Regions from separate parts of the Rhodoferax sp. GW822-FHT04A08 genome, predicted to be linked through region 2. Evidence: predicted binding sites of a transcription regulator. Region 2 holds the regulator's gene; each other region holds the start of a gene.
What was found. Region 2 encodes FNR, which switches genes on or off when oxygen is low (the NO sensors DNR and NnrR bind a similar motif). Its sites were predicted from a motif close to TTGATNNNNATCAA; they were not measured.
Positions count from the first base shown of each region.

Region 1: the regulator FNR is predicted to act here: its motif matches at 3,968-3,981, upstream of clpB (ATP-dependent chaperone ClpB).
Region 3: the regulator FNR is predicted to act here: its motif matches at 7,371-7,384, upstream of cyoA (ubiquinol oxidase subunit II).

Region 1 is NZ_JBXAMW010000001.1:458,157-468,214, forward strand. Features, by position in the region: gene thrC (threonine synthase) at 1-651, shown strand, start outside; gene AC1RMF_RS02150 (molybdopterin molybdotransferase MoeA) at 665-1,912, shown strand; gene moaD (molybdopterin converting factor subunit 1) at 1,909-2,160, shown strand; gene dapA (4-hydroxy-tetrahydrodipicolinate synthase) at 2,157-3,056, opposite strand; gene AC1RMF_RS02165 (molybdenum cofactor biosynthesis protein MoaE) at 3,331-3,816, shown strand; gene clpB (ATP-dependent chaperone ClpB) at 4,076-6,679, shown strand; gene AC1RMF_RS02175 (MFS transporter) at 6,763-7,989, shown strand; gene AC1RMF_RS02180 (DMT family transporter) at 8,003-8,896, opposite strand; gene AC1RMF_RS02185 (hybrid sensor histidine kinase/response regulator) at 9,012-10,058, shown strand, end outside.
Region 2 is NZ_JBXAMW010000001.1:764,443-774,500, reverse strand. Features, by position in the region: gene AC1RMF_RS03625 (NADP-dependent oxidoreductase) at 1-562, shown strand, start outside; gene dusA (tRNA dihydrouridine(20/20a) synthase DusA) at 831-1,835, opposite strand; gene AC1RMF_RS03615 (sulfite exporter TauE/SafE family protein) at 1,927-2,616, opposite strand; gene hemN (oxygen-independent coproporphyrinogen III oxidase) at 2,626-4,020, opposite strand; gene fnr (fumarate/nitrate reduction transcriptional regulator Fnr) at 4,229-4,948, shown strand; gene AC1RMF_RS03600 (FixH family protein) at 4,956-5,231, opposite strand; gene ccoP (cytochrome-c oxidase, cbb3-type subunit III) at 5,331-6,245, opposite strand; gene AC1RMF_RS03590 (cbb3-type cytochrome oxidase subunit 3) at 6,267-6,410, opposite strand; gene ccoO (cytochrome-c oxidase, cbb3-type subunit II) at 6,428-7,048, opposite strand; gene ccoN (cytochrome-c oxidase, cbb3-type subunit I) at 7,062-8,498, opposite strand; gene ccoS (cbb3-type cytochrome oxidase assembly protein CcoS) at 8,629-8,766, opposite strand; gene AC1RMF_RS03570 (heavy metal translocating P-type ATPase) at 8,766-10,058, opposite strand, start outside.
Region 3 is NZ_JBXAMW010000007.1:143,599-153,656, forward strand. Features, by position in the region: gene AC1RMF_RS15210 (NADPH-dependent F420 reductase) at 1-14, shown strand, start outside; gene AC1RMF_RS15215 (pirin family protein) at 140-1,183, shown strand; gene AC1RMF_RS15220 (LysR family transcriptional regulator) at 1,840-2,730, opposite strand; gene AC1RMF_RS15225 (MBL fold metallo-hydrolase) at 2,861-3,727, shown strand; gene AC1RMF_RS15230 (DsbA family protein) at 3,740-4,375, shown strand; gene AC1RMF_RS15235 (hypothetical protein) at 4,427-4,915, shown strand; gene AC1RMF_RS15240 (MFS transporter) at 5,988-7,310, opposite strand; gene cyoA (ubiquinol oxidase subunit II) at 7,461-8,522, shown strand; gene cyoB (cytochrome o ubiquinol oxidase subunit I) at 8,526-10,058, shown strand, end outside.

The sequences.
Region 1 (10,058 bases), 310 kb from region 2:
GGCAATTTCGGCAACGTCTGCGCCGGCCATGTGGCCCGCATGATGGGCCTGCCCATAGCCAAGCTGGTGGTCGCCACGAATGAGAACGACGTGCTCGACGAATTCTTCCGCACCGGGGTTTACCGCGTGCGGGGCAGCGCCGATACCTTCGAGACTTCCAGCCCCTCCATGGATATTTCCAAGGCCAGCAACTTCGAGCGCTTTGTGTTCGACCTGCTGGGGCGCGATGGGTCACGTATCAAGTCTTTGTTTGGCGACGCCGTCAACAGCCAGGGGCGTTTTGATCTGAGTGCGGATCCGCGTTTCGCAGAAGCCGCCACCCGTTTTGGTTTTGTCAGCGGCCGGAGCACGCATGCGGATCGGCTGCAAACCATCCGCGCAACGTGGGAGCAGCACGGTTTCATGATCGACCCCCATACCGCGGATGCACTCAAGGTGGCGCTGGAAAATCGCGCTACGTCCAAGACCATGGTGGTTCTGGAAACGGCATTGCCGATCAAGTTCTCATCCACGATTGTGGAAGCGCTGGGCCGCGAGCCGCAACGCCCTGCAGGCTTTGAAGGCATAGAGGCGCTGCCCAAGCGCGTGCAGGTCATGTCGGCCGACGCCAATGCGGTGAAGGCTCTGATCGCCCGCGAGTGTGGCTACTGATACGCAGGACAAGATGGCTACCGTGCAGCGTGTGCCATTGAAGTCACTAGACGAGGCGCTGGCGCAATTGCTGGCCTCGGTGACACCGATTACCCAGACCGAACGGGTCGCAACGCTGGAGGCCGATGGCCGCGTGCTGGCGCAGGATGTGGTGTCATCCCTCCATGTGCCCCCGCAGGACAACAGCTCCATGGACGGCTATGCGGTGCGGTGCCAGGACATTGCTGTGGCTGGAGTGGTGTTGCCGGTGTCCCAGCGCATCCCGGCAGGGGCCGCTGGATCGCCCTTGCAACCCGGGACCGTGGCACGCATATTTACGGGCGCTCCTGTGCCATTGAGCGCTGATTCCATCGTCATGCAGGAAGATTGCGCGGCAGTTGAGGGCATCGAAGGTTCGCCAGCGCAAGTGCAGGTGAATGCGATCCCAAAGGTGGGGCAGTGGATTCGGCGAGCGGGTGAAGACGTGACCCGTGGCGCCGTGGTTCTAGCCAAGGGACAGCGCCTGGGACCGGCGGCGCAGGGCATGGCCGCCAGCGTGGGCATGGACAGTCTTGCCGTGGTGCGCAAGCCGCGTGTGGCGCTGTTTTCCACGGGCGATGAACTGGTCATGCCTGGCGCGGTAGCGCCACAGGACATGAGGCCTGGTGCCATCTACAACTCCAACCGGTTTTTCCTGAGCAGCCTGCTGCGGCGTATGGGTTGCGAGGTGACGGACTTTGGCATCGTGCCTGACACATTGGAGGCAACCGTAGGCACTTTGCGCGAGGCCAGTGCCTCCCATGACTTGGTGCTGACCAGCGGTGGCGTGTCCACTGGAGAAGAGGACCACATCAAACCCGCGGTGCTGCAACTGGGTAGCCTGGATCTGATGCAGATCGCCATGAAGCCCGGCAAGCCATTTGCCCACGGAAGGGTGGCGCAAGCGCACTTTATCGGGCTGCCCGGCAATCCGGTGTCCAGCTTTGTGACGTTCCTGCTGCTGGTGCGGCCCTTTCTGCTACGTCTACAAGGGGTTGAGAGCGTGGCCCCCACGGTGGAACTGGTTCGGGCCGAATTCGACTGGCCACGTGCCGACAAACGCCGCGAATTCCTGCGTGTGCGGCGCAGTGCCCAAGGCAGTCTGGAATTGTTTCCCAACCAGAGTTCCGGCGTGCTGACCTCTGCGGTGTGGGGTGACGGCTTGCTGGACAACCCCGGCGCAAACGTTATTCAGAAAGGTGATGTGGTGCGTTTCCTGCCTTTTTCGGACCTGCTTGCATGAAGATCACTGTGCGCTATTTCGCCTCCATTCGAGAGGCTCTGGGTACCGGTGCTGAAGCGTGGGAGACGCAGGCTGACACGCTGGCACTGCTGCGCGACGAGCTGATTGCGCGCCCCGGTGCCTTTGCAGAAGTGCTTGCGCGCGGGCGTGCGGTGCGCATGGCGCTCAACCAGGTCATGAGCAGCGAATCCGCAGCCCTCAGCGAAGGCTGCGAAGTGGCCTTTTTCCCGCCCGTCACGGGCGGTTAAGCGGTCGCGAACTGCTTTTCCAATAACTCCATGGCAAAGGCCTGTCGGGCCGGCAACATGGGTTCGCGCAGGCTGTTGTCAATCAACCCCATTTGCGCCAGCGCACTCTTGATGCACGCCGGGTTGGGTTCGGCAAACAATGCGGAAACCAGCGGCACCAAGGGCTTCCAGTGCGCCCGTGCCTCTGCCAGGTCACCGCTACTGATCAGACGGATCACGGCCGCAAAATCCTCCGTGCGCACATGGCTGCTGGCGGCAATGGCACCGCGCCCACCGGCTGCCACCGTGCTGAAAATCTGGTGGTCCTCACCGGCCAGCACTTGCAGCTGGCCATCCGCAATCAGCTGCTGCGTCTTGGCGGCGCTGCCACCGCAGTCCTTGATACCCTGGATATTGGGATGTAGGGCCAAGTGTTGCAGCGTCTGTACGGACATCTCCACGCCTGTGCGGTAGGGAATGTCGTAGATCAGCACGGGCTGGCTGGCGGCGCTGGCAATGGTCTCAAACCAATGCAGCAGCCCATCCTGTGAGGGGCGGATGTAGTGGGGCGCTGCCACCAGCAGACCATGGAGTGGGTAGTCCGCCGCCTTGCGCACAAAGGCCAAGGCATCCTGCAGGTTGTAGCCGGAGTAGCCCAGAATGGCGGGGAGCCCATCGGCATGTTCCAGGACCGTCTCCAGCACCTCCCGTTGCTCCTGCTTGCTGAGCGCTGCCGCCTCACCCGTGCTGCCGCAGACCACATAGCCGGCAATACCTGTCTGGCGGTAGTGGGCCAGCAGCCGCTTGAGCGCCACATGGTCCACCGCCCGGGTATCGGCGGTGAAGGGGGTTATCAAAGGAATCCACAGGCCGGAAAAATCGGCTGTGGAGGGCGAGACTGTTTGCGCTGTCGGCATACCTTGTCCAATCAAAAAATGACCGCAAAAGCCGCCTGCAAAAAAGCGCTGAATCCGGGACCGGGCCCATACGGGCAACTGGTTTGGTTCCATCGCTCATCTGAGGACGGAACCAAAGCTCCGGTCAGATGAGCTTGGTCTTCTTGGATTTGCTGACGCAGGTGTTTCCGCACGCAACCGTCTGGATGGTGCGGGAGGCGGGAAGAACACATGCGAACAACATGGACTGAAGTGTAGCAGTGCAACCAACGGTGCCTGATGCCAAAATGCCGCCATGACACATGCACGCGTATCCATCCAGACCCAGGACTTTGATTTGTCGGAAGAAGTGGCGCGCCTGCGCGCTCTGGACAAGCGGGTCGGGGCGGTGTGCAGTTTTGTGGGCACGGTCAGGGATCGCAATGGTGATGCCGATCCATCGGTGCAGTCCATGGAGCTGGAGCATTACCCTGGGATGACGGAGAAATCGATCGAAGCCATGATCGACGAGGCGCACAAGCGTTTTGACATCTTCGGCGCACGGGTAGTGCACCGGGTCGGGCTGCTGCAGCCTCTGGATCAGATTGTTCTGGTGGCGGTCACCTCGGCGCACCGGGGCGAGAGCTTCAAGGCCTGTGAGTTCCTGATGGATTACCTGAAGACGCAGGCGCCGTTCTGGAAGAAGGAAACCACGCCCGACGGGGCCCATTGGGTGGATGCACGGGTCAGTGATGACGCGGCTTTGTTGCGTTGGGGGATCAGTGGGGGCAACGCGGCGTAGTTGCCTGGCTTTTGGTGGGTTGATGCGGGGTAGCGTAGGCCCCTCATGTGTCCCCTTGGGCCGCAAAATCGGGGCCTACGCTACCCCCGCATCAACCTGTCGGCGTCGTTGGTCCAGGCACGAAGGCACAACCCGCGCAAAAAACAGTTCTTTGACGCAAATCAGCCTTTGGCAGACCTAAGTGCCCCAACGCACTTGAAAAGCAAGCCGCTAGCCCCCAAGCTGTGAAGCAACCGACCTAACCGTCAAAGGAATTCACATGCGTACCGACAAACTCACGACTAAATTTCAGGAAGCCCTGGGTGATGCCCAGTCTCTGGCATTGGGCAATGACCATGCCTATATCGAACCCGTCCACGTGCTGGTGGCCATGCTGCGGCAGCAGGACGGCCCCAAGGCACTTTTGCAACGTGCAGGCGTCAATGTCAACAACCTGCTGGCAGCAGCTGAAGCCGCTGTCAAGAAGCTGCCCACAGTGCAGGGTCAAGAACAGGTGCAGGTGGGGCGTGACACTGTTACTTTGCTGCAGGCAGCTGAGAAGGAGTCCATCAAGCGGGGCGATCAGTTCGTTGCCAGCGAACTGTTTCTGCTGGCCATGGCCGACCACAAGGGGGATTTCGGCAACTTGGCACGCGCCAATGGCCTGACCCGCAAGAGCCTGGAAGCCGCCATTGATGCCGTGCGTGGTGGCCAGAACGTGGACAGCGCCGATGCAGAAGACCAACGCGAGTCGCTCAAGAAGTACTGCATCGACCTGACTGAACGCGCCCGTCAGGGCAAGCTGGACCCGGTGATCGGTCGCGATGACGAGATCCGCCGTGCCATCCAGGTGCTGCAGCGCCGTACCAAGAACAACCCGGTTCTGATTGGTGAGCCCGGCGTGGGCAAGACCGCCATCGTGGAAGGCCTGGCACAGCGTATCGTGGCCGGCGAAGTGCCGGACTCTCTGAAGGGCAAGCGCGTGCTGTCGCTGGACATGGCATCCCTGCTGGCGGGTGCCAAGTTCCGCGGTGAGTTTGAAGAGCGGTTGAAGAACGTACTCAAGGATCTGGCCAAGGATGGCGGCCAGACCATTGTGTTCATTGACGAACTGCACACCATGGTGGGCGCTGGCAAGGCTGAGGGCGCCATGGACGCGGGCAACATGCTCAAGCCCGCGCTGGCCCGCGGCGAGTTGCACTGCGTGGGTGCCACCACGCTGGACGAATACCGCAAATACATCGAGAAGGACGCTGCGCTGGAGCGCCGCTTCCAGAAAATCCTGGTGGGTGAACCCACGGTCGAGGCCACCATCGCCATCTTGCGTGGCCTCAAGGAGCGCTACGAGGTGCACCATGGAGTGGACATCACCGACCCGGCCATCGTGGCCGCCGCCGAGCTGTCCAATCGCTATATCACCGACCGTTTCCTGCCGGACAAGGCCATCGACCTGATCGACGAGGCAGCCTCCAAGATCAAGATCGAGCTGGACTCCAAGCCCGAGGTCATGGACAAGCTGGACCGTCGACTGATCCAGTTGCAGATCGAACGCGAAGCCGTGAAGAAGGAAAAGGACGAAGCGTCAATCCAGCGCCTCAAGCTGATCGATGAAGAGATCAAGAGCCTGCAAAAGGAAATCGCCGATCTGGAGGAAATCTGGAAGGCAGAGAAAGCCACGGCACAAGGCAGCGCCAATGTGCGGGAAGAAATTGACAAGCTGCGCCAGCAGATCGAAGCACTGACCCGCAAGGGCGATCTGGCCAAGGTGGCCGAGTTGCAATACGGCAAGCTTCCCGAGCTGGAAAAACGCCTGAAAGAAGCGCAGGAAAACGAATCCGGCAAGGCCAGAGCCAAAGGCAAGGAAGGCACCGGACCGCAATTGCTGCGTACCCAGGTGGGCGCCGAGGAAATTGCCGAGGTGGTGAGCCGTGCCACGGGCATTCCCGTTTCCAAGATGATGCAGGGCGAGAAGGACAAACTGCTGCAGATGGAAGACAAGCTGCACCAGCGCGTGGTGGGGCAGGAAGAGGCCATCTCGGCCATTGCCAACGCCATCCGCCGTTCGCGCTCGGGTCTGTCCGACCCGAACCGCCCCACCGGCTCTTTCCTGTTTCTGGGCCCCACCGGTGTGGGCAAGACCGAACTGTGCAAGGCGCTGGCGGGCTTCCTGTTTGACAGCGAAGACCATCTGATCCGCATCGACATGAGCGAGTTCATGGAGAAACACTCGGTCGCACGCTTGATCGGTGCGCCTCCGGGCTACGTGGGTTACGAAGAGGGCGGCTACCTGACGGAAGCCGTGCGTCGCAAACCCTATGCAGTGCTGCTGCTCGACGAAGTGGAGAAGGCCCATCCAGACGTGTTCAACGTGCTGTTGCAAGTGCTCGACGATGGCCGTCTGACCGATGGCCAGGGCCGTACCGTGGACTTCAAGAACACCATCATCGTGATGACCAGCAACATCGGCTCGCATCTGATCCAGAGCATGGTGGGCCAGGACAGCGAAGACATCAAGGAGGCAGTGACCGGCGAGCTGAAGAACCACTTCCGTCCCGAGTTCCTCAACCGCATTGATGAGACCGTGGTGTTCCATGCGCTGGATGCGCAGCACATCGCGTCGATCGCCAAGATCCAGTTGCAGGTGCTGATGGCACGTCTGTCCAAGATGGACCTGACGCTGGAAGTGTCGGACGCCGCTGTGGCCGAGCTGGCTAAGGTGGGTTTCGATCCGGTGTTCGGGGCTCGACCATTGAAGCGGGCTATCCAGCAGCGCATCGAGAACCCGCTGTCCAAGCTGCTGCTGGAAGGCCGCTTTGCGCCCAAGGCAACGATCAGCGTGGGGGTCGACCCGATTCAGTCACCGGGCCAGTTCAGCTTCAGCTGACGCCTGAACCGGTAGGGCGAGTCACTGTCCTGGCGGTGACTTAGCGGCGGACAGGGGAATGCGTGGGCGTCTAAGATGCGCGCATGACCTCTGCATCCGCCGCTTCCCTTTCCACTGCCGCGCCTCTGCGTCAGGACGCCACTGTCATCGGCCTGGTCGGTCTGGCGCACGCCAGCTCGCACTTCAGCCATCTGATCCTGCCGCTGATGTTTCCGGTCTTCATGAAAGAGTTCGGCCTCAACTTCTCGCAGGTCGGGTTGTTGATGACCGTGTTTTTCGTTGTCTCCGGTGTTGGCCAGGCCTGTGCCGGTTTTGTGGTGGACCGGCTGGGCGCCAGGCCACTGCTGTTTGCCGCGATGGTGATCTTTGTTCTCACCTGTCTGGCTGCGTCCATGGTCAACGGCTACGCCGGCTTGATTGCCGTTGCCACGCTGGCCGGTGCGGGCAATGCGACTTTCCATCCGGTGGACTTCACCATCCTGAACCAGCGGGTGTCGCAGCCGCGCCTGGGATATGCCTTCAGCGCCCATGGCCTTACCGGCAATCTGGGCTGGGCAGCCGCGCCCGTCTTCATGGCTGGCATCACGGCTGGATTCGGCTGGCGCAACGCCTACGTGGCGGCGGCGCTGATGTATGTGCTGATTCTGATTCTGCTCGTTCTGCAGCGCGACAAACTTAGCACCCAGGTGGTGCACAAGCCGCATGTGGCCGACCCGTCGGTCAAGACCGAACATGCCATGGCCTTCATGAAGCTGCCGGTGGTGTGGTGGTGTTTCGCCTTCTTCCTGCTCTCCACCATGACCCTGGCCGTTGTGCAGGGTTTTGCCGTGTCCATTCTCAAGGCCATGTACGGCGTTGATTTTGAGGCCGCCACCATGACCATTACTGCCTACATGTTGGCCGGTGCTGTGGGTGTCTTTGTGGGAGGCTTTGTGGCGGCGCGCAACGTCAACAGTGACCGTGTCGTTGCCTTGTGCATGGCCGTCGGGGCCATACTTCTGGCCTTGTGCGGCACCGGTTGGCTGGGCTCCCAGGCTGCCATGGTGATATTGGCGTCAACCGGTTTTGCCATCGGCATTGGCAACCCGTCGCGCGACATGATGATCAAGAAGGCAACGCCCAAAGGTGCGACGGGGCGCGTGTATGGCCTGGTCTATTCCGGCCTGGACACCGGATTCGCAATCTCACCGTTGCTCTTTGGCGCACTGATGGACCATGGTCACTACGGCGCCACATTGCTGGGGGCCGCTGTGGTTTTAATGCTCAGTGTGGTGGTGGCGCTGGGCGTGGGTCAACGCACGCAGCATTGAAAAAGCGCTCGCCTCAGAGCTTTTCCAGCAGCCCCTGCAGTCGCCATTGCAGGGGGTTGAGTCCCATGACCAGCAGGCAGGCCAGCAGGATGAGCGCACCACCCATGGCCATGGCAAGGCCGGTGGGCTCGCTCAGCAGCAGCACCGCCCACAGCACGCCAAAGCCGGTGCTCATGAAGGTGGAGCTGAGTGCTGCCATGGGAGGTACGTGGCGCATGATGCGCATGTACATCCAATAGGCCAGGCCGGAAGTCACGATACCGGTCACTGCCACTGCGGCCAGTGCGTGCCACTCAAAGTGGGCGCGGGGAAGGTCGTAGACCGCGCCAGGCACCATCAGCAGCACCGCAGTCGCATGCATGCCAGCAGTGATCTGCAGCGGCTCCATACGGGCAATGGCTCTTTTCAGAAACGGTGTGGATATGCCGGAAATGGCGGCTCCGGCCATGCAGGTAATCGCCGCCACAACCAGAGGCAGCGTGGGCTCCACCGGTCCCAAACGAACCAGTAGCGCAGCGCCTGCCAGGCCCAGCAGGCTTCCCAGAACCTTGGGCGCGGTGAGATGCTCCTCCTTCATCAGAGCCGACGCGAAGGCGCCGAACATGACGGAGGTGACGGTCAGCAATGAGCCATATCCCGCAGGCAGTTGCAGCGAAGAGCGCGCATACAAGGTGTGGGGGCCCGCAACGGCCAGCAGGCCCAGCAGGATCAGTTCCTTCCAGTGCCGCCAGGGCCAGGGCGTCTTGAGTTTCCACATGATCAGGCTGAGCATGACCGTTGCCAGCAGCATGCGCAGGGCCGCCGCCAGATTGGGGCCAAGCGCAGGTGCGGCAATGCGTGTCAGCATGAACGATGCCCCCCACAGCGCGGACAGGGCAACCAGCTGAAAAAAGTATTTGGCTTTCACTGACTCACATTCTGCTGCATGCCCGCAGTGCCTGACTATGCCGAAAGCGACACTTTGTACCCCGATTGGCAGGGCGAGGCATACGCAACGGCAATTGCTGCACCTAGAATCCCTCATGATCAAACATGGGCAATCGGGCAATACGCGCTGGCCGAAATGGCCGCTCCAGCGCGCCATTGCAGTGTTTGCACTGGTGGTGGGCGTCGTGATTTGTGTCCTGTTTGCCTACGGCCTTTGGCGTGATTACCCATCGGCGGTGGCACTTGCCGTTCCACCGGAAGAAGTCCTCAGCCACTGGCGCAAGCGTGCCCTTTACGAGTCCATGGCCGTGCTTGCGGTACTGCTGTTCCTGGCCGTGTGTACAACCGTGGTGCTGGCGCAATTGCGCAGACGCATGCAGGCGGAGTCCGCGTTGCAGCTCAGTGAAATCTCGGTGCTGAAGTCATCGCTTCCCACACTCTGGATTGGCTCGGATGGGCAGATTTTGCGGGTGAACCAGGCGACCTGTGACCTTCACGGTTATACCGAAGCCCAGATGTTGTCCATGACCGTGATGGACCTGAACCCCAGTATGCCCGCAGCGCACTGGCCGGGGCATTGGAAGCGCTTGCGCAAGGCCGGTCACATGCAGTTCGAGACGACCCACCGCACGGCAAGCGGCGCCGTGGTGCCCATAGAAGCCGAGTTGAATTTCATCGTGTTTGATGGCCGCGAATACAACTTCGCTTTCTTGCGGGACCTGACCGCACGCAAGCAGACCGAAGCGGAAATCCAGCGCAGTGGCGCGATGTTGCGCGGTGCGATGGACGCAGTGGACGAGGCCTTTGTCCTGTTCGACAGCGATGACACGCTGGTGTATTGCAATGACAAGTACACCCAGCTCTATCCCCAGTTGCGTGACGTGGTGGTGCCCGGCGCCAAGTTTGAGGACATGATTCGTGAAGGCACACGGCGCGGCCTGTACCGCGAATCGCAAGGGCGTGAAGAGGAGTGGATTGCCGAGCGCCTGAGGGCTCACCGCCAAGGTGACGAGACCCGCGTGCAAGTACGGGATGATGGCCGCGTCATGCGCGTAATAGACCGTCGTACGCCCGAAGGAAACATTGTGGGCATACGCATCGACATCACGGACATGGTGCGCGCTACCGAAGAAGCGCAGGAG
Region 2 (10,058 bases):
GGTCTTTATCCAGGCAGGCTCAGGTGGCGTGGGGACTTTTGCCATCCAGTTGGCCAAGCATCTGGGCGCCACGGTTGCGACCACGACGAGCACGGGCAATGTCGCCCTCGTCAAGGGTCTGGGCGCAGACGTCGCGGTCGATTACAAGACTCAAGACTTTGAGGATGCCCTGCGTGACTACGACGTGGTGCTGCACAGTCAGGACAACAAGACGCTGCTGAAGTCTCTGCGTGTGCTCAAGCCCGGTGGAAAACTCATCTCCATATCCGGGCCACCTGATCCCGCATTCGGCCAGGAAATCAAAGCCCCCGGGTTCGTCCGATTGGTCTTGCGGATGCTGAGTTCGGGCGTCCGGCGCAAAGCGAAGAGCCTCGGGATTGACTACGCGTTCCTCTTCATGAAGGCAAACGGAAGCCAACTGCGGGAGATCACCCGAATCATCGAGGCTGGGGCCATACGCCCGGTTGTGGATCGGTTGTTCCCTTTCGCAGAAACCAATGCCGCCGTGGCCTACGTCGAGGCAGGCCGCGCAAAGGGCAAGGTTGTCATCAAGCTCAGGTAAATCCGGTTCAGCATCAGGATAGGACTGTTGGCGCCACAATGTTTTTTTCAAGGCTGGGCCCGGCACGATGCGAATGCCAGCCGACAAACAGCAGATTCGGTTCGCGCGGGTCTTCTGTAGGCCGCGCCACCGGCGTGCCCTTCTTTAAAAGTTGGCGCACTTTTTCCAACGGCAGCCAACCCACGCCCAGGCCTTCCACCTGGGCTGCGATCTTCGCGCCATGCTACTCGCGGGGCACCGACAAATTCAAATGCTGTCGCTTATGTAGCTAAGCGGCAGCATCTTCCGTCAGGTCAGCGCGCACGCCCTGCCGGGTAATTTTCAGAACTTCCCGCGCAGACAGACCCTTGTGGCGATGGTCACTCCAGACCTGCCGCCATTTGCGAGCACCGGGTAAGCCGTGGCGCAGGCCCAGCATGTGGCGGGCGATGCTGTACCAGGAGGTGCCATGTTGCGCGGCTTCGCGCTCCATGTAGGCCACCATGTGTTCTTCGACCTCTTCCCGCGTCAAGCCGGATTGTGGATCACCAAAAAAGGCGTGGTCCCAACTCGCGAGCCACCAGGGGTTGTGATAGGCCTCACGGCCCAGCATGACGCCGTCCACATGCAACAGTTGCTCTGCAACCTGTGCGTCGGTCTGGATGCCGCCATTGATGGAAATGGTGAGCGCCGGGAAGTCTTTCTTGAGTTGGTACACCACGTCGTAACGCAAAGGCGGAACCTCCCGGTTTTCCTTCGGGGACAAGCCCTTGAGCCAGGCGTTGCGGGCATGCACGATGAACACCTTGCAACCGGCGTCAGAAAGCGTACCCACAAAGTCCCGCACAAAGTCATAGCTCTCCGTGCGATCGATGCCGATGCGGTGCTTGACGGTCACCGGCACGTCCACCACGTCTTGCATGGCCTTGACGCAATCGGCCACCAGACTGGCTTCGTTCATCAGACAGGCACCAAATGCACCGCGCTGCACCCGCTCCGATGGGCAGCCGCAATTCAGATTGATTTCGTCATAGCCCCACTGCTCGCCCAATTTGGCGCAAGCTGCCAAATCTGCGGCATCGCTGCCCCCCAGTTGCAAGGCGACAGAATGCTCTTCCGCGTTGTAGTCCAGATGGCGCGGCACATCGCCATGCAGCAAGGCGCCGGTGGTCACCATCTCGGTGTACAGGCGGGCGTGGCGGGTCATGAGCCGGTGAAAGTAGCGGCAATGCTTGTCCGTCCAGTCGAGCATGGGGGCAACGCTGAGACGATGAGGGGAATAGGCGGTTTTCAATTCAAAACCAGAAAAATGGGGGTGGTGCCAAGGGGCTAAATTAGACCATGGCTGGCATTTCCGGCCTCGGCTAAGGGCTCGGCACCGGCGATCAGGGGTTGACGCACCAGGGCGCCGTGTTATGCATCAGGCCCATCCACAAGGCCCAACCGGAACTGACCGCCAAAGCCAATCCAGCCAACCGAACGCCCCAAGCACCACTGCTGCCCCCCATTCGACCGCTGCCACGCAGCTTGAGCCAGAGCCAAGGTGCGGCAGTCATGGTGACACTGGTACCCAATGCAAACAGCGCCATGACCAGAGCGCCATCCAACGGACCGCCAGCCATGGCGGCAACCAGCAAGGCGGAATACAGCAACCCGCAAGGCAACAAGGCCCACAACGTTCCCAGCAGCAGCGGTGCACCGCCCGCTCCGGCGCCCAAAGCCTTGGCGCGCGCCCAGATGCGCCGCCCAGCAGACTCCAGCCAGATGGGTTGTTGGGCGCGGATCAGCAGCACCAGTCCAAGCAACATGGCGGCCACATGGAACATGCTCCAGACCGGTCGCAGAGCCGCGGATTGGATGGTCATCCAGCCCAGCCCCTGCATGCTGGCGGCAGCCAAGGCACCCAAAGCGGAGTAACCCACGATGCGCCCGAGTTGAAAGCTCAATATTGCCGGGTTCTTGCGGGCTCCGGCCGCCTGACCAATGCCGGCGCAGGCGGCGCCACACATGGCGACGCAATGGGGGCCGCCGGCAAGCCCCATCAACAGCGCCGTGGCGCCCAAGGAAAATTGCATTCTTCGATGCTAAATGATCTTGGAGAACTTGGCGCGGGTACGGTCAGTTTGCAGGTAGCGGTCAAACACCATGGCCACGGCACGCACGAAGAACCAGCCCTTGGCGGTGACCTGGATCGCACTTTCCTCCAGCACCACCAAACCTTGGTCCACCAGCGTACGCAGGACTTCCAACTCCTTGGCAAAGTAGCTGTTGAACTCGATCAGGTAGGCCAGCTCAATCGATTCATATTGAACCTGCCCCTGGCACATAAGCGCCATGATGACGGCTCGACGCACCAGATCGTCCCGGGTCAAGGCCAACCCGCGAACAATGGGAAAGCGCCGCTGGTCCAGGGCGTCGTAATACTCTTCCAGCGTCTTGGCATTCTGGCTGTAGGTAGCGCCGATTCGCCCAATGCTCGATACACCCAGGGCGATCAGATCGCAATCGGGCTGCGTGCTGTAGCCCTGGAAGTTGCGATGCAAACGTCCCTGGCGCTTAGCCACGGCCAGCGCGTCGTCCGGCAAGGCGAAATGGTCCATGCCCACATAGACGTAGCCGGCCTCCATCAGTGCGGCCATGGAACGCGACAGCATGGAAATCTTGGAGCCGCCGCTCGGTATCTCGGCAATGTTGATGCGGCGCTGCGGTTTGAAGCGTTCCGGCAGATGGGCGTAGGCGTACAAAGCGATGCGATCCGGACGCAGCTCGATGATCTGGGCAATGGTCCGCTCAATCGACTCAGGGCTTTGCTTGGGCAGGCCGTAGATGAGATCTACATTGATGGATTCAAACCCACGGCTGCGCGCATCTGCCACCAAGGAGAAGACCTGCTCGGCTGGCTGCACACGGTGCACGGCCTTCTGGACCGCAGGGTCAAAATCCTGCACGCCGAAGCTCAGGCGGTTGAAGCCCAGCTCGGCCAGGGTATCCAGCCGCTTGGCATCGATGGTGCGGGGATCTATTTCAATGGAATATTCCCCACCGGGGACAAAGGTGAAATTGCGCTTGAGCATCGCCATGACGGCGCGAAGCTCATCGTCGCTCAGAAAGGTGGGGCTGCCTCCGCCCAGGTGCAACTGACTTACGGACTGTGCAGTTCCAATCAACTGGGTATGCAAAGCCACCTCTTTTTCCAGGTAGGTCAGGTATTCGGCAGCCTTTTCGTGGTGCTTGGTGATGATCTTGTTGCATGCGCAGTAATAGCACAGCGACTCGCAGAATGGGATATGTATGTAAAGCGAAAGCGGCAACGCCAAAGCAGCAGGCCCGCTGCGGCGTTGTGTCAGTGCCTGAGAATAATCTTCTGCATTGAAGGCCTCAACGAAGCGGTCGGCGGTAGGATACGAGGTGTAGCGCGGGCCGGAAACGTCGTATTGGCGCAGCAAGTCTTCGGTGACGGGGGATACGACAGAATTCATAGGTACTCCAGGACATATCCCCGACAATGTGCCTGAAGATGCAAACAGATAGTTTGATGTGAATCAAGGTCTCGAATACATGACATTTCGAAATTTAGGTTCATAATTGATTTGGATCAGGTGAGATAAGGAAGAACACATGAACGCATATCTACCGGATGAAGCCCATCCCGCGATTTCCATCAGGCCGGCGGGCAACGTGGTTGAAATGAGTGCCCACGGCATCAAGGTCGCTTGTTCCAACTGCAATCTGCGTGAACTGTGTATGCCCTTGGGGCTGACCCCTTCCGAATTGGAGCGTATTGACGAAGTGGTGGGCAGTCGCCGCAAAGTCAAGCGCGGCGCCACACTGTTTCGCAATGGCGAGAGATTCACCAGCCTGTATGCGATCCGCACAGGTTTCTTCAAGACCTGCGTTGCCTCCGAAGATGGCCGCGACCAAGTGACGGGTTTTCAGATGGCAGGCGAAATTGTTGGCCTGGACGGCATCGTCCAGGAGCACCACACCTGCGACGCCGTAGCACTGGAAGACGCAGAAGTGTGCGTCATGCCGTTTGAGAAAATCGAGGAACTGTCGCGCGAGGTTTCAGCACTGCAGCGCCACGTGCACAAAATTCTGAGCCGGGAAATCGTGCGCGAAAATGGCGTGATGCTTCTGCTCGGAAGTATGCGCGCTGAAGAACGCCTGGCGGCGTTCCTGCTCAACCTGGTGCAGCGTCTGCACGCTCGCGGATTCTCTCAATCGGAGCTGGTCCTGCGCATGACGCGTGAAGAAATTGGCAGCTACCTGGGCCTCAAGCTGGAGACGGTCAGCCGCACCTTCTCCAAGTTCGTCGAAGAAAACATCGTCGAGGTCAAACAACGCCACGTCCGCATTCTGAACACGGACGCGCTGCGTGAAATCGTCAACCCGAAGGTTTGCAGCTAAGTAGCGTTCAGGGGGCGTCCACGGGCTTGGGGACGCCAGTAGCTGCGTGATTTCTTGCAGCCATCGCAGGTGCGGCACTGGACGGTGTACCACCTAGCGTCTTGTTGATTTCCAGTCCCTTCTGGTAGTAGTTTTCATCCGTTACAGGATCTGGTCGGCTGATGGCCAGATACAGCGTGATAAAACTTGCCACAACAACGATGGCAGGACCTGCCACAACCATCCATACGTGACCGAACTTCCACCATGGTTGGGCTTCTGGTGCATTGGCGAGCTGACTCATATCGGTTCCTTGCATTCAATACTTGAAAGAGAAAACCCCGGCAGGACTTCGAGTCAGGACTCGAAACACTGCCAGGGTAGAAGCTGCTACTGAGTCGACTTACTGCTGAGCAGTGCCCAGGTTGGACAGACCCCAGACATAAGAAGCCACAACATGGATCTGCTCAGGACTGAGCTTATTTTCCTGGGCGGGCATGATGTTGGTCTTGCCGTTGGTGATCATGTTGATGATGGCCTGCTCACCAAAACCGTGCAACCAGATGTTGTCGGTCAGGTTGGCAGAGCCCACCGCTTGCATACCCTTACCGTCTGGGCCGTGGCATGCAGCGCACACACCGAACTTTTCCTTGCCCAGGTTGGCACGCACGGAGTCGTGCGGGCTGCCAGACAGGCTCAGCACATAGTTGGCAACATTCTTGACGTCGTCAGAAGTGCCCACTGCGGCTGCCATCGAAGGCATGTTGCCAACACGGCCCTTGGTGATGGTTTCCACGATTTTCTCGGGTGTGCCACCATGGAGCCAATCATTGTCAGTCAGGTTGGGGAAGCCCTTGCCGCCACGCGCATCGGAGCCATGGCACTGCGAGCAGTTGTTCATGAACAGACGCTCACCAATGGCATGTGCCTGAGGATCCTTGGCAACGTCTTCCACCTTCATGGCCATGAACTTGGCGTAGATAGGCGCCACTTCAGCATTGCCCTTGGCAACCTCGGCGTCATACTGTCCATGCGACGTCCAGCCGGAGCTGCCAGGAGAGCTGCCCAGACCGGGGTACAGAGACAGGTACACGGCTGCAAAGATGATGGTGATGACGAACAGGCCCACCCACCAGCGTGGCAGGGGGTTGTTCATTTCACGCAGGTCGCCGTCCCACACGTGTCCGGTGGTGTTGTCGTGGGAGGTCATTGCCTTGGCTTTACCACTGAACCACAGCAGCAACACGCAGGCCGCTATGGAAAAAATAGTAATGCCAGCCACATACACGGACCAAAAATTACTTACAAAGTCACTCATGATGAATCCTATTGGGGTAGATCAGTCTTGCTGAAAGGGCAAATTGGCTGCTTCAGAAAAGTCGTTGGAGCGACGCTTGGACCAAGCCCACCACACAATTCCAATGAACGTGACAAAGCTGACCAGAGTTGCCAAGGCACGCAGGGTGTTGATATCAAAATCCATGTCGGTCTCCAGCGTTTTCAGCGCAGCGCCAGTCCCAGGGACTGCAGATAGGCAATCACGGCTTCCAGCTCGGTCTTGCCCTTGACTTCCTCAACCGACTTGGCAATTTGCTCATCGGTATAAGGCACACCAACCTTGCGCAAACCAGCCATGTGCGCTGGCATCACTTCAGCATCTACCAGGTTCTTGGCCAGCCAGGGGTAGGCTGGCATGTTGGATTCAGGAACCACGTCGCGCGGATTGGTCAGGTGAATGCGGTGCCATTCATCGCTGTACTTGGCACCCACGCGGGCCAGGTCAGGACCAGTGCGCTTGCTACCCCATTGGAAGGGGTGGTCGTACACCGACTCGCCGGCCACCGAGTAGTGTCCGTAGCGCAGGGTTTCTGCGCGGAAGGGACGAATCATCTGCGAGTGGCAGTTGTAGCAACCTTCACGGGTGTAAATGTCGCGGCCAGCCAGTTGCAGTGCGGTGTAGGGCTGAACGCCCTTGAGCGGCTCTGTCGTCGACTTCTGGAAGAACAGGGGAACAATTTCCACAAGACCACCAAACAGCAGAACGATCAGGATCAGCACGATCATCAAAAAGTTGCTTGTCTCGATCTTTTCGTGAGACAGGCCGGAAGTGTTATTGGACATGTTTCTATTTCCTTCAAGCGTGAGCCACAGCGGTAGGCACTTCAACGCTCACGGCGCGGCCCTTGGTAGCAGTCATCAGGGTGTTCCACAGCATGATCACCATACCGGTCAGGTACAGCAGACCACCCAGCAGACGCAGAACGTAGAAGGGATAGGTTGCCTTCACAGCTTCCACGAAGGTGTAGGTCAGGGTGCCGTCGGGGTTGATGGCACGCCACATCAGACCTTGCATCACACCGGCAATCCACATCGCAGCGATGTAGATCACGATACCGATGGTGGCAGTCCAGAAGTGCACTTCAACAGCCTTGGCGCTGTACATCTGCTTCTGACCGAACAGCTTCGGAATCAGGTAGTACATGGAACCCATGGTCACCAGACCCACCCAGCCCAGAGCACCGGAGTGCACGTGGCCCACGGTCCAGTCGGTGTAGTGGCTCAGGGCGTTGACGGTCTTGATGGACATCATCGGACCTTCGAAGGTCGACATGCCGTAGAAGGACAGGGACACGATCAGGAAGCGCAGGATCGGGTCGTCACGCAGTTTGTGCCATGCGCCGGACAAAGTCATGATGCCGTTGATCATGCCGCCCCAGCTGGGAGCCAGCAGAATCAGAGAGAACACCATACCGACGGACTGGGTCCAGTCAGGCAGAGCGGTGTAGTGCAGGTGGTGAGGACCCGCCCACATGTACGTGAAGATCAGCGCCCAGAAGTGGACGATGGACAGACGGTAAGAGTAGACCGGACGACCAGCTTGCTTGGGAATGAAGTAGTACATCATGCCCAGGAAGCCTGCTGTCAGGAAGAAGCCCACCGCATTGTGGCCGTACCACCATTGCACCATGGCGTCCTGCACACCGGCATAGGCCGAGTAGGACTTCATGGGGCCGACCGGGATTTCCGCACTGTTGACCAAGTGCAGAATCGCCACAGCCAGAATGAAGGCACCGTAGAACCAGTTGGCCACGTAGATATGGCGCACCTTGCGGGTACCCACCGTGCCGAAGAAGACTACGGCAAACGCCACCCAGACCACGGTGATCAGGATGTCGATGGGCCACTCCAGCTCGGCGTATTCCTTGCCGGCGGTGTAACCAAGCGGCAAAGAGATGGCGGCCAGCAGAATGACCAGTTGCCATCCCCAGAAAGTGAAAGCGGCCAGTTTGTCGCTGAAGATACGAACCTGGCAAGTGCGCTGCACCACGTAGTAGCAGGTTGCGAAAAGACCGCAACCGCCAAAAGCGAAAATCACCGCATTGGTGTGCAACGGACGCAGCCGCCCATACGTGAGCCAGGGGATCCCCAGATTGAGCTCGGGCCATGCCAGTTGGGCGGCGATGATGACGCCAACCAGCATACCCACGACCCCCCAAACCACCGTCATGACGGCGAACTGCCTTACAACTGTATCGTTGTATAGCTCGGCTTTCTGATTTGCAAATGCCATAGTTACCTCTTCTATAAAAACGCTGTGCCGAGTTTCTTGTTAAGGGACGTAAAGGGGGTTGACCAAAATCAAAGCCCTACAAGAAACATTGCTAATTTCTGAGAATACCTGTGAAACGACCTGGATACTTTCACGAATCTTTCAGGATCCGCTCACCTTCGCGGTCGATGTCTTCAAACTGGCCGCGATCAATCGCCCACCAGAGCCCCCCCAGGATGAAAAACACCAGCACCACTGAGAGCGGGATCAATAAATAAAGAATGTCCATTAGATTCCTTTGTGCAGACTCTCCACACGGGAGAGTCGCAATGCATTGGCAACGACTACCAAAGAGCTGCACGCCATGCCCAGACCGGCAAGCCAGGCTGGAAGCAAACCGGCAATGGCCAAGGGTACGCAGGCCGCGTTGTATAGCAGTGCCCAAATCAGGTTCTGACGCACCACCGACAATGTCTTGCGCGCCAGCAGGACCGAATGCACTACCGACATCAGCTGATCCCCCAGAACGACAAAGTCCGATTGTGCCTGCGCCAGCGGCACTGCCTTGCCAAATGCAAATGACACGTGCGCACCTGCCAACACGGGGCCATCATTCAGACCGTCACCCACCATCAGCACGTGGTGACCTTCAGACTGCATGGCACGCAATGCTGCCAACTTGTCTGCTGGCGAACAGCCGCCCCGTGCGTGCGCGATACCAACTTCGGACGCCACACTGCGCACCGAGTCTTCCGAGTCACCGGACAGCAAATGGACCTGCAAACCTGCCGAGTGCAATGCGGCAATGGCTGCAGCCGCTTCACCGCGCAACTCCTCGCGGACCTCGAATGTTGCCAGCCAGCCCCGTTGATCAGCCAAATAAACGCGCGGCGAGTCTGCCGCTTCGGAAGCGACGCCGCAAAATGCGGCAGACCCCAGACGCAGGCTCAGAGGCTCGACGGCATTGCCCGAAACCAGGGTCACGATTCCTTCCACGCCCTGCCCAGCCCGCTCGGTAACACCTTCGCTGGACCAGCCTGTCGCGCTATAGACGTCCCGCAGACCGGCCTCCACAAGCGCCCTAGAAACCGGGTGCAATGAATACTTCGCAAGCGCAGAGGCCATTTGAACCGCCTGAGCGGTGGAAACTCCTGCGCGGGTCTGTACATATGCCAAGGCCAAGGTATCCCGTGTCAACGTGCCCGTCTTGTCGAAGACCACGGTGTCCACTTCGGAAAGTGCCTCCAACGCCTGCAAGTTGCGCACGAGCACGCCGCTCCTGGCCATATTGCCGGCTGCGGCCAACATGGCAGCCGGCGTCGCCAGCGACAGTGCGCAGGGACAAGTCACCACCAGCACCGACACAGCCACCATGAGGGCGCGTTCGGGGTCGGTCTGCCACCACCACAGACAGGCCAGTACAGCAGCCAGCAGCACACCGACGAGAAAAGGCTTGGCCATGCGGTCGGCCAGTTGAGCGGTACGCGGTTTGGTGGTTGACGCACTTTGCATCAAGTCCACAATCTGACCAAACCGGGTGTCCTGACCCAGCGCCTGCACCCGCACCTGCACCGTACTGCT
Region 3 (10,058 bases), on a different contig from region 2:
TTAAATTGGGCTAACCCAAGGTGTGGGAGCCATGGCCACATGGCTCCTATCCTCCATTTCGCGTGCAACGAATATCCAGAATTCTTACCACGCAGAAGAAGTGCACGAAGAGTGCCCGGCTTCCTGAACCCAAAATAAAATGACTTCTGCAATCATCAATGTTCAACCGCTTGGCTCGCACTGGGAGACCATTGACCCTTTTTTGGTCTGTGTCCATCACGTAGACAACTACCCTGCGGGAAACGGCCTGTTCGGACCCGATAGCCTTGAGGGGCGCAACTTGGAGGGGACGAATGGCTGGCGTATGTACCATGGGCGCACAGTGCCAGGGTTTCCCGCACATCCCCACCGCGGATTCGAAACCATCACCATCCTTCGCAAGGGGGTAGTCGACCACGCCGACTCTTTAGGCAACAGTGCCCGATTCGGCGACGGAGATGTCCAATGGCTTACCGCCGGCCGAGGCATTGTCCATTCAGAGATGTTTCCGCTCTTGAATCAGCTCGGTCCCAATCCGTTGGAGCTCTTTCAAATTTGGCTCAACTTGCCTGCCCGAAGCAAAATGGTGGAGCCACATTTCAAAATGTTCTGGGCCAATGACATTCCCGTCCACATGCCAAATGGTGATGACGGAAGTGTTGAAGTTCGATGTATCGTTGGTGCCCTGGAATTAGCCATCCCCTCTCGTCCTCCAGCGCCACCCGTTGATTCATGGGCTGCTGAGCAGAATGCGGATGTGGCTATCTGGACCATCAAAATGGCGCCAGGGGCGAAGTGGACCTTGCCAGCGTCCTTGGTCAAGCTGACACGAAGACAGCTGTTCTTCCATAAGGGAGAAAGCATGACCATAGACGGAAGTTTCGTGCGGGCTGACTCGGCAATTGAAGTCCATTGTTCCGAGAAACTTCAGTTAGTCAATGGCTCCGAACCCAGTGAGCTCTTAATGTTGCAGGGTAGACCTATTGGCGAACCAATTGTTCAAAGTGGACCGTTTGTAATGAATTCAGCCAGAGAAATAGAGCAAGCCTATGCCGATTTTGAACGCACACGATTTGGCACGTGGGACTGGCCAACAATTGACCCCGTCCATGGCAGAGAGAAGTCAAAATTTGAGTCCCCCCAATCACAAGAAAACTCATTTGTCACGCCATCTACATCACTTGGGCGGCACTGTATCTCGTGATACTGCACTTGTGTTGAAGGACCGCTTCTTGCCCTGGGAACATCCCATACGCAATGTCACCTCAGTTCGGCACATGGCACCTGATTAGTTAAAGGCGTAGACCGGTAGCCGAACGGTGAACGTATTGCCAAAAAGCGGACATGGGCAAATGACCACTTCTGGTCGACTCCTGAATGAGAGGCACCAAATCGACCTTACCCAAAGCTGCCGTTCAAATCAGATTGCCAGATTGCTGACCTTGGCGAGTAGCGCCAGTGTGCCCATTGCGGAAGTCCGAGGCCAAGATTGCACTAGCCGCAAACCGTATTCGCTTGATATTGAAATCTGTCGAACGATCTTACGACGTTGATGCTGCCAGTTTGGATGACGTGCATTCAGCGAGAAGGAATGTTGCCAAGACAAATTTCGATATTTCCACAGCGAATCTTGAAATTGCGTGGGCAATAGTTGCCTCGGCTAGAACTCTTGGTGGGCCAATAGCTGATTAACGTTTGAAATATGCTCATTAGAGCTTCGGAATGCGACCCGGCGCAGTAACGTCGCAACTGTCTGAACATAGTGACAGGAGAGGGACTGTATGGAACAGCCAAACTCTGCCCAATGGCATAAATTCATGCCGCTATTAAATGGAAGAATGCGGCCTGGAAACGTTGTACTTACCAAGGCAGCGTGGCGAATCGTTCCACCAAAAAATCCAGCAAGGCGCGCACGGCGGGTGACAGGTGTTTGCGCGAGGGATACAGCGCGTAGATCGCCATGTCGGGCAGCTTCCAATCGGGTAGCACCACTTGCAAGCTGCCATCTCGCAAATACATGTTTGCCTGATAAGTTGGCTGCAACGCAATGCCTCCGCCGGTGCGTGCGGCCCAGAGCAAAGCCGTTGCCTCATTGGCGCTGAAGTGGCTGGCCACCCGGACTTCGCTGGTCTCTGCACCACGCCGAAGCTTCCACACGCTTTTGCCAAAATTGGCGTAACTCAAGCAGCGGTGCGTGGCCAGGTCGGCAGGCGTCTGGGGCACGCCATGCTGTGCCAGGTAGGCAGGTGATGCCACCAGTACCGAGTGGCATGGCGCCAGCACGCGGCCAATGAGAGATGGGTCCGGCTCTGCACTGATGCGAATGGCCAAGTCAATGCGCGACTCGATCAGGTTGAGCGCGCCCTCGCTGGCGTTGAGATCCATCTTGAGTTGGGGGTGTTGTTTCAAGAAATCCACCACGGCGGCTGCCATCTGCGAATAGGCAAACGACATGCTGCAGGTGATGCGCAACTGCCCGCGCAGGGTGTCTCCGTGGTTGCTGCTTTCTTCTTCCACGTTTTCCATCAGTGCCAGCATTTGCTGGCTGCGTCGCAAGCAGTTTTCGCCCGCGTCAGTGAGGGTCACGCTGCGCGTGGTGCGCTGCAAAAGGCGCGCGCCAAGCCACTGCTCCAGTTCGGCTACATAGCGCGTGACCATGGCACGCGACATGTCCAGTTTGTCGGCCGTGGCACTGAAGCTGCCGTTGTTGGCTACTTCTACAAACACCTGCATGGCAGTCAATCGGTCCATATTTGCTCTATTAATGAAACAGTAATGGCCGGATTATGGGATTTATCTGTGCGCCCATTGAAACTAAAGTCCAAACCAACGCTGCAAAGCGTCCCCGCCAATCCATCTGACCCATCCACAGGAGTTCACCATGATCCGTACCACCGTAGTCGCCGCATCTTTGGCCATTGCCTTCACATCCGCTCTGGCCGAACAACCCTTGACCGTCAAGGTCTACAACGCCGCAGGCAGCAGCTTCAACGTCAATTCCACGCTGGTGACTGGCGAAAAAGATGCCATAGTGATTGACGCTGGCTTCACCCGCGCCGACGCCCTGCGCATCGCCGCCAATGTGCTCGACAGCGGCAAGCAACTCACCACCATCTACGTGAGCCAGGCCGATCCCGACTACTACTTCGGCGTCGAAACCCTGAAGGAAGTATTCCCGCAAGCGGACGTGGTGACCACCACCGCCGTGCTGGAGAAGCTTAAGCCCAAGGTGGCAGGCAAGGTGGCCTTCTGGGGCCCGAAGATGGGCGCCAATGCACCACATACGCCTGTGCTGCCACGCGCGCTCGTTGGCAACACCCTGACGTTGGAAGGTCAGACGATTGAAATCCGTGGCACCCAAGGTTTACTGGCACACCGCCCCTATGCATGGATTCCTTCGATTAAGGCCGTCGTGGGCAATATTGGCGTGTTTGGCAACATGCATGTCTGGACGGCTGACACCCAAACTGCAGCAGAGCGCGCGGCATGGGTTGCACAACTCGATGAGATGGCAGCGTTGCAACCCTCTCTGGTGGTGCCCGGCCACATGAAAGCCGGTACCACGCTGGACGCCAGCGCCATTGCATTCACCAAAGACTATTTGCAGACCTTCGAGAAAAATCTGGCCACCAGCAAAACCAGCGCCGAACTGATCAGCGCCACGCAGCGGTCGTACCCGCAGGTAAGCGACGGTGCCATGTCTCTGGACATTGGCGCAAAGGTCAACACTGGCGAGATGAAGTGGTAAGGAGATAACACCATGGGCACCACCATTACCTATCTCTTCGATCCCTTGTGCGGTTGGTGTTATGGCGCATCACCCGCAGTGCAGCGACTCGCAAAGCAAACCCATATCCGCCTGGAACTGGCGCCCACGGGCCTCTTTGCAGGCGGTGGGCGAGTGATGGACGCCGCCTTTGCGGACTTCGCCTGGTCCAATGACCTGCGCATTCAGAAGCTCACCGGTCAACCCTTCAGCGAAGAATACCGCACCCAGGTGCTGGGACAGCGTGGCAGCCGCTTTGACTCCAGCGCCTCCACGCTGGCTCTGACTGCGGTGGCCATCACGGCCCCGGAGCATGAATTGGCAACGCTGAAGGCACTACAAGAAGCGCGTTATGTGCAGGGGCTGAACACCAGTGCCATGGCTGTCGTGGAAAAGCTGCTGCGTGGCATCGGTCAAGACGCCGCGGCGGACCTCATGGTTGCAGGTAACCCAACCTTATTGGCAGCCAACAACGCACGCCTGCGGAAAGCGCAAACCTTGATGCGGGAACTCGGAGCGCAGGGTGTTCCCACTGCGTTGGTCAGTGATGACAAAGGCGTCAGATTACTGCCTGGCAACTTGCTTTACGGAGCCTTTGACAATCTGCTCACCCACATCGCTGCGGCCTGATGCACAGTAGCATGTGCGCACCACCGATTCCACCCCACAGCAAGGAGCGCCATGGATACCCTTCAACAAGTCTTGCTGCACATGCGCGAAGAACGCTGGACCCAAGCGCACGATTTGGTGCAGCGCGACGATTCGTTGCTGGGCGCATGGTTGCACGGCATCTTGCATATCCAGGAGGGTGACCTGGAAGATGCCGAATACTGGTACGACAAGGCGGGCCGACATTTCCGCAGCCGCGGAACACTGGAGGAAGAGTTAGAGCGCTTAAGTGCTGCGATCAAACTCGCGGGGAGAGGTCAGTCGCGGTTGACTGCAGTTGGTCGTGAAGAGCTGATCACTTCTCAAGTGGACTTTACAGAATGCAGCCACTCACTGCCGATACGATTCAACTGTCTTCTGGACCACAACATCCGTCTGGCTGGATGTCTGTGTTGCTCTACAGGGATTCGCCAAACCCGAATCGAAAGCGGCTTATTTGCTATCTGTCTCCGAAGGCGCCGGAGAGTTAGTGCCCTTCACTTTGCGAACCACTTTTTTTAATGCACGGTCGGTTGCCGCAGCTCCTCGCTCAACTCCATTGGCAACTGCATGTGCACCACGCTCAACCCCATGAACGGCCGCCGTCGCTCCGTGCTTAATTGCCTTCTTGACCTTCACAACCTTAGACGGTGGAGATTCCACTGCGGGCGCCGTAGTCTCTTCTGCAATGGCCGAGACGCCGAAGCATATAGTCAAGCTTAAGAGCACAATTTTGATTTGTATTGGGTTTTTCATTTGAAGAATTATGTGCTTGTTCATCACTCACTGCTTCACTCCATACTGCATCAGTATTTCAGCCCCGGGTGACATAGCTCAGGGGTGACGATCTAGGTGTAGAGCACTGTTAACGAAATCAAATGCTAACGGGGGGTGTTCTAAGAGGGCCTCGTTTGCGAATACTATTTGGTGCGGTAGGTGTCTGTCACCATCACGTTCTGTTACAAGATACTGGTATTGTGCCGCGGCCATAGGAATGTCGTTCTTTCCCCGGTGAAGCTGCTTGTATGCAGCCAACGTGTGTTGCTAAAAAGGCCTAGCTCCGACCGCCTGCTCATCATTCGCGTCAATGAAGGAATACGCCATTTCTTGAGGACGGAGCATGCCCATGTTTGTGAACCGCATGCGCTCTTCACAGCGGTGAACTGCCGGTCTCGGGCAGCACCGTCAATCCATCTCTCGAGCACTTTGAGTTTGGTCACTGGAAGGATTTGCTGTGGAGAAGGCTGGCTTAGGACATTCCATCCTGCGCAATGAACTGTTCACGTGCTGTGACTTAAGTAGTTGGGTACGTAATTGCGTCGAGAGGTCAAAGATGTCGTTCAAGCCGTGCGAATGATGTGGTCTCCTGTTCAGGCAAGTGCCGCAGGTTTCAGACCAATCCCGCTGCTCTCCGTCCTCTGGCCTGAAAGCGCTCCGATGGCGGTGAAATCTTCACAAATAGGAAGTTGATCCGGACGATCGAGACAACATGCGATGATGGAATGCCTTCGAGTAATCTTTGACTAAGATGGCCGGTACTCAATGAACAAAAGATTGCATTCGTTAAACGCTGTGGTCGACAACACCTTGAAGCTCAGTCACGAATCTCCAGTGCCCGGTTGATGCTCAATGCCGCCAAAGTGCCAAGTGCACCCGTCAAAAGATAGACCCCCACGTAAGCCAAGCCAAAGTGTGCAGACAGCCCCAGCACCACCAACGGCGCGAACCCAGCGCCAGCTAGCCATGCAAGGTCGGACGTCAGGGCAGCACCGGTATAGCGGTACTTGGTCGCAAAATTGGCGGCGACAGCGCCCGACGCCTGGCCATAGGACAGTCCTAGCAGCGCAAATCCCAGCAGAATGAACAGGCGCTGGCCATTCCAGCCATCGGCCAGTAAATTGGGCGCCAACAGGCTGAACAGCGCAATCAGCAGTGCCAAAGCACCCAGCGTGCGGCGCCGGCCGAAGCGGTCGGAAATCAGGCCCGAGGCCACAATGCCCACGATGGCGAGAACCGCACCCACCATCTGAGTCGCCAAAATATCGTCGGCCGATTGCAAGGAATAGAGGGTGATCCACGACAGGGGGAAAACGGTGACCAGATGGAACAGCGCATAGCTGGCCAGCGCTGCCAAGGCACCGATGACCACGTTGCGACCTTGTGTGCGCACCACTTCCACAACCCCGGCGGGCTCCAGCTCATGCGCGTCCAGCAACCGGGCGTACTCCGGAGTGGATACCAGGCGCAAGCGGGCAAACAAGGCAACCACGTTGATGGCAAAGGCTACATAGAAGGGATAGCGCCAGCCCCAGTCTGTGAAGTCCACCGCGTTGATTTCAGCAAGCAGGTAGGAAAACAGCCCGGCAGCCAGAATGAAGCCGACGGGTGCGCCCAGTTGGCCCAGCATGGCGTACCAGCCGCGCTTGTGCGGTGGCGCATTCAATGCCAGCAGCGAGGGTAGGCCATCCCATGATCCGCCCAACGCAATGCCCTGGCCGATGCGAAACAGTGCCAGCAGCATGACTGAGAGCGAACCCCATTCCGCAAAGGTAGGCAAAAAGGCAATGCCTGCCGTAGACGCGCCCATTAGAAAGAGGGCGGCAGTCAGCTTGCTTTCCCGGCCAAACCGGCGCTGCAGCGCCATGAAGGTCACGGTGCCCAGGGGTCGCGCCACAAACGCCAGCGCAAACAGCATGAAAGCATGCAGCATGCCATCCAGCCGAGTCTCCATCGGGAAAAACACGGATGGAAAAACTAGTACTGAGGCTATTCCATAGACAAAAAAATCAAAATATTCCGATGTTCTGCCGATGATCACGCCTATTGCGATTTCGCTTGGTGCAATGTGCGGTGCCTGTGGGGCAACGTCAGTGTGCGTGCTTTCATTGAAATGGGTGTTCGCGGTAGCAGTCATCATGGTTTGTCTCCGTTCTTTTGACCCAGGTTGGTTCTTCACCGTACCGAGCCAGCTCTACTTTTGACCTAGGACAATATGTCCAATCGCCAAATGGTCTAGCTGCGGCTAGATTAGCCGCTTTCACCCTCGGTGCCCCCCTAGGTTTTCCCCATGACTTATCTCAAGCGTCTATACGGACCGCTTTTTCTATTGTTCTGTGCTGGTTTGGCCGGTTGCAACACGGTTGTGATGAATCCTTCGGGTGACATCGCGTCCCAGCAGGCCCACCTGATTGTTGTATCCACGCTACTGATGCTGTTGATCATCGTGCCGGTGATCGTTCTGACCCTGCTGTTTGCCTGGCGCTACCGCCAAAGCAACAAGAACGCAACCTACACACCCGAATGGGATCACTCCACCTCCCTGGAGCTGGTGATCTGGGGTGCTCCGCTGTTGATCATCATTGCACTGGGGCTGCTGACCTGGATTAGCACCCACACCCTGGACCCCTACCGCCCCCTGCAGCGCCTGGACGCCGAGCGGCCCATTTCGCCCGGCACCTCGGTGCTGACGGTGGAAGTGGTGGCGCTGGACTGGAAGTGGCTGTTCATCTACCCCGAGCTGGGCATTGCCAGCGTGAACGAGCTGGTGGCTCCGGTGGATGTGCCCATCCGCTTCAAGATAACGGCGTCCACGGTGATGAACTCTTTCTACATTCCCGCCCTGGCGGGGCAGATCTATGCCATGCCCGGCATGGAGACCAAGCTGCACGCCGTGATCAACAAGCCGGGGGTGTACGACGGCTTCTCTGCCAACTACAGCGGTGCGGGCTTCTCGGGCATGCACTTCAAGTTCCAGGGTATGGCTGCTGCGGACTTTGAGCAGTGGGTCCAGCAGACCCGCTCGGGATCCGCAACGCTGGGCCGTGAAGACTACCTGCGGCTGCAGCAGCCCAGCATCAATGCGCCGGTGCAGCACTTTGCCAAGGTGGCGCCCAAGCTGTTCGACACCGTGGTGGACCGCTGTGTGGAGCCCGGCAAGATGTGCATGAGCCAGATGATGGCCGTGGACGCCCGTGGCGGTATGGGCGTGAACACGTTTGATGTGGGCAACACCCAGCCCTTGCTTTCGCCCGGCAGGCGTTATGTGCTGGCCGAGGCCTGCACCCCCAAGGACAGCCTGGCCTTCAATGGCCCCAGCGATAACGCATCCCCCAACGGCACCCGTAACTGAACCATGTCTGCACAATTCGACTTAACCAACAACCTGCTGGGCCGCCTGAGCCTGGAGGCCATTCCGTACCACGAGCCGATTCTGGTCGGCACGTTCATTTTTGCCGCGCTGGGCGGACTTGGCGTATTTGCAGCGGTGACCTACTTCAAGCTCTGGGGCACCTTCTGGCGCAACTGGGTGACCAGCATCGACCACAAGCGCATCGGTGTGATGTACATCGTGATGGCCATCATCATGCTGCTGCGCGGCTTTGCCGACGCGCTGATGATGCGCGGCCAACAGGCCCTCTCCTTTGGTGACAACGCAGGCTTTCTGCCACCCCACCATTACGACCAGGTGTTTACCGCACACGGCGTGATCATGATCTTCTTCGTGGCCATGCCCTTGGTCACCGGCTTCATGAACTACGTGGTGCCGCTGCAGATTGGCGCCCGCGACGTGGCTTTCCCGTTCCTGAACAACTTCAGCTTCTGGATGACCGCCAGCGGTGCTGTGCTGGTGATGCTGTCGCTGTTTGTGGGTGAGTTTGCACGCACCGGCTGGCTGGCTTATCCACCCTTGTCGGGTATCCTGCAGAGCCCGGATGTGGGGGTGGACTACTACATCTGGTCCTTGCAAATTGCCGGGGTGGGGACGACGCTGTCGGGCATCAACCTGATTGCCACCATCCTCAAGATGCGCGCGCCGGGCATGACCATGATGAAAATGCCCGTGTTCACTTGGACGTCCCTGTGCACCAACGTGCTGATCGTTGCGGCCTTCCCGGTGCTGACCGCCGTGCTGGTGCTGCTGTCGCTGGACCGTTACGTTGGCACCAACTTCTTCACGAACGACCTGGGCGGCAACGCCATGATGTACGTGAACCTGATCTGGATCTGGGGCCACCCCGAGGTCTACATCCTGGTGCTGCCGGTGTTCGGCATCTTTTCTGAAGTGGTTTCCACCTTCAGCCGCAAGCGCCTGTTTGGCTATGCCTCCATGGTCTACGCCACGGTGGTGATCACCATCCTGTCGTACCTGGTGTGGCTGCACCACTTCTTCACCATGGGTTCGGGTGCGAGCGTGAATTCGTTCTTCGGCATCACCACCATGATCATCTCCATCCCCACCGGGGCCAAGATTTTCAACTGGCTGTTCACCATGTACCGTGGCCGCATCCAGTTTGAGGTGCCCATGCTGTGGACCATCGGCTTCATGATCACCTTCGTGATCGGCGGCATGACCGGCGTGCTGCTGGCTGTGCCTCCCGCCGACTTTGTCCTGCACAACAGCCTGTTCCTGATTGCCCACTTCCACAACGTGATCATTGGCGGCGTGGTGTTTGGCGCATTTGCCGGCATCAACTACTGGTACCCCAAGGTGTTTGGCTACAAGCTGGATTCCTTCTGGGGCAAGTGCTCGTTCTGGTTCTGGTTCGTGGGCTTCTACTTTGCCTTCATGCCCCTGTATGTGCTGGGCCTGATGGGCGTGACGCGCCGCCTGAGCCACTTTGAAGACCCGTCCCTGCAGATCTGGTTCCAGGTGGCCGCGTTCGGC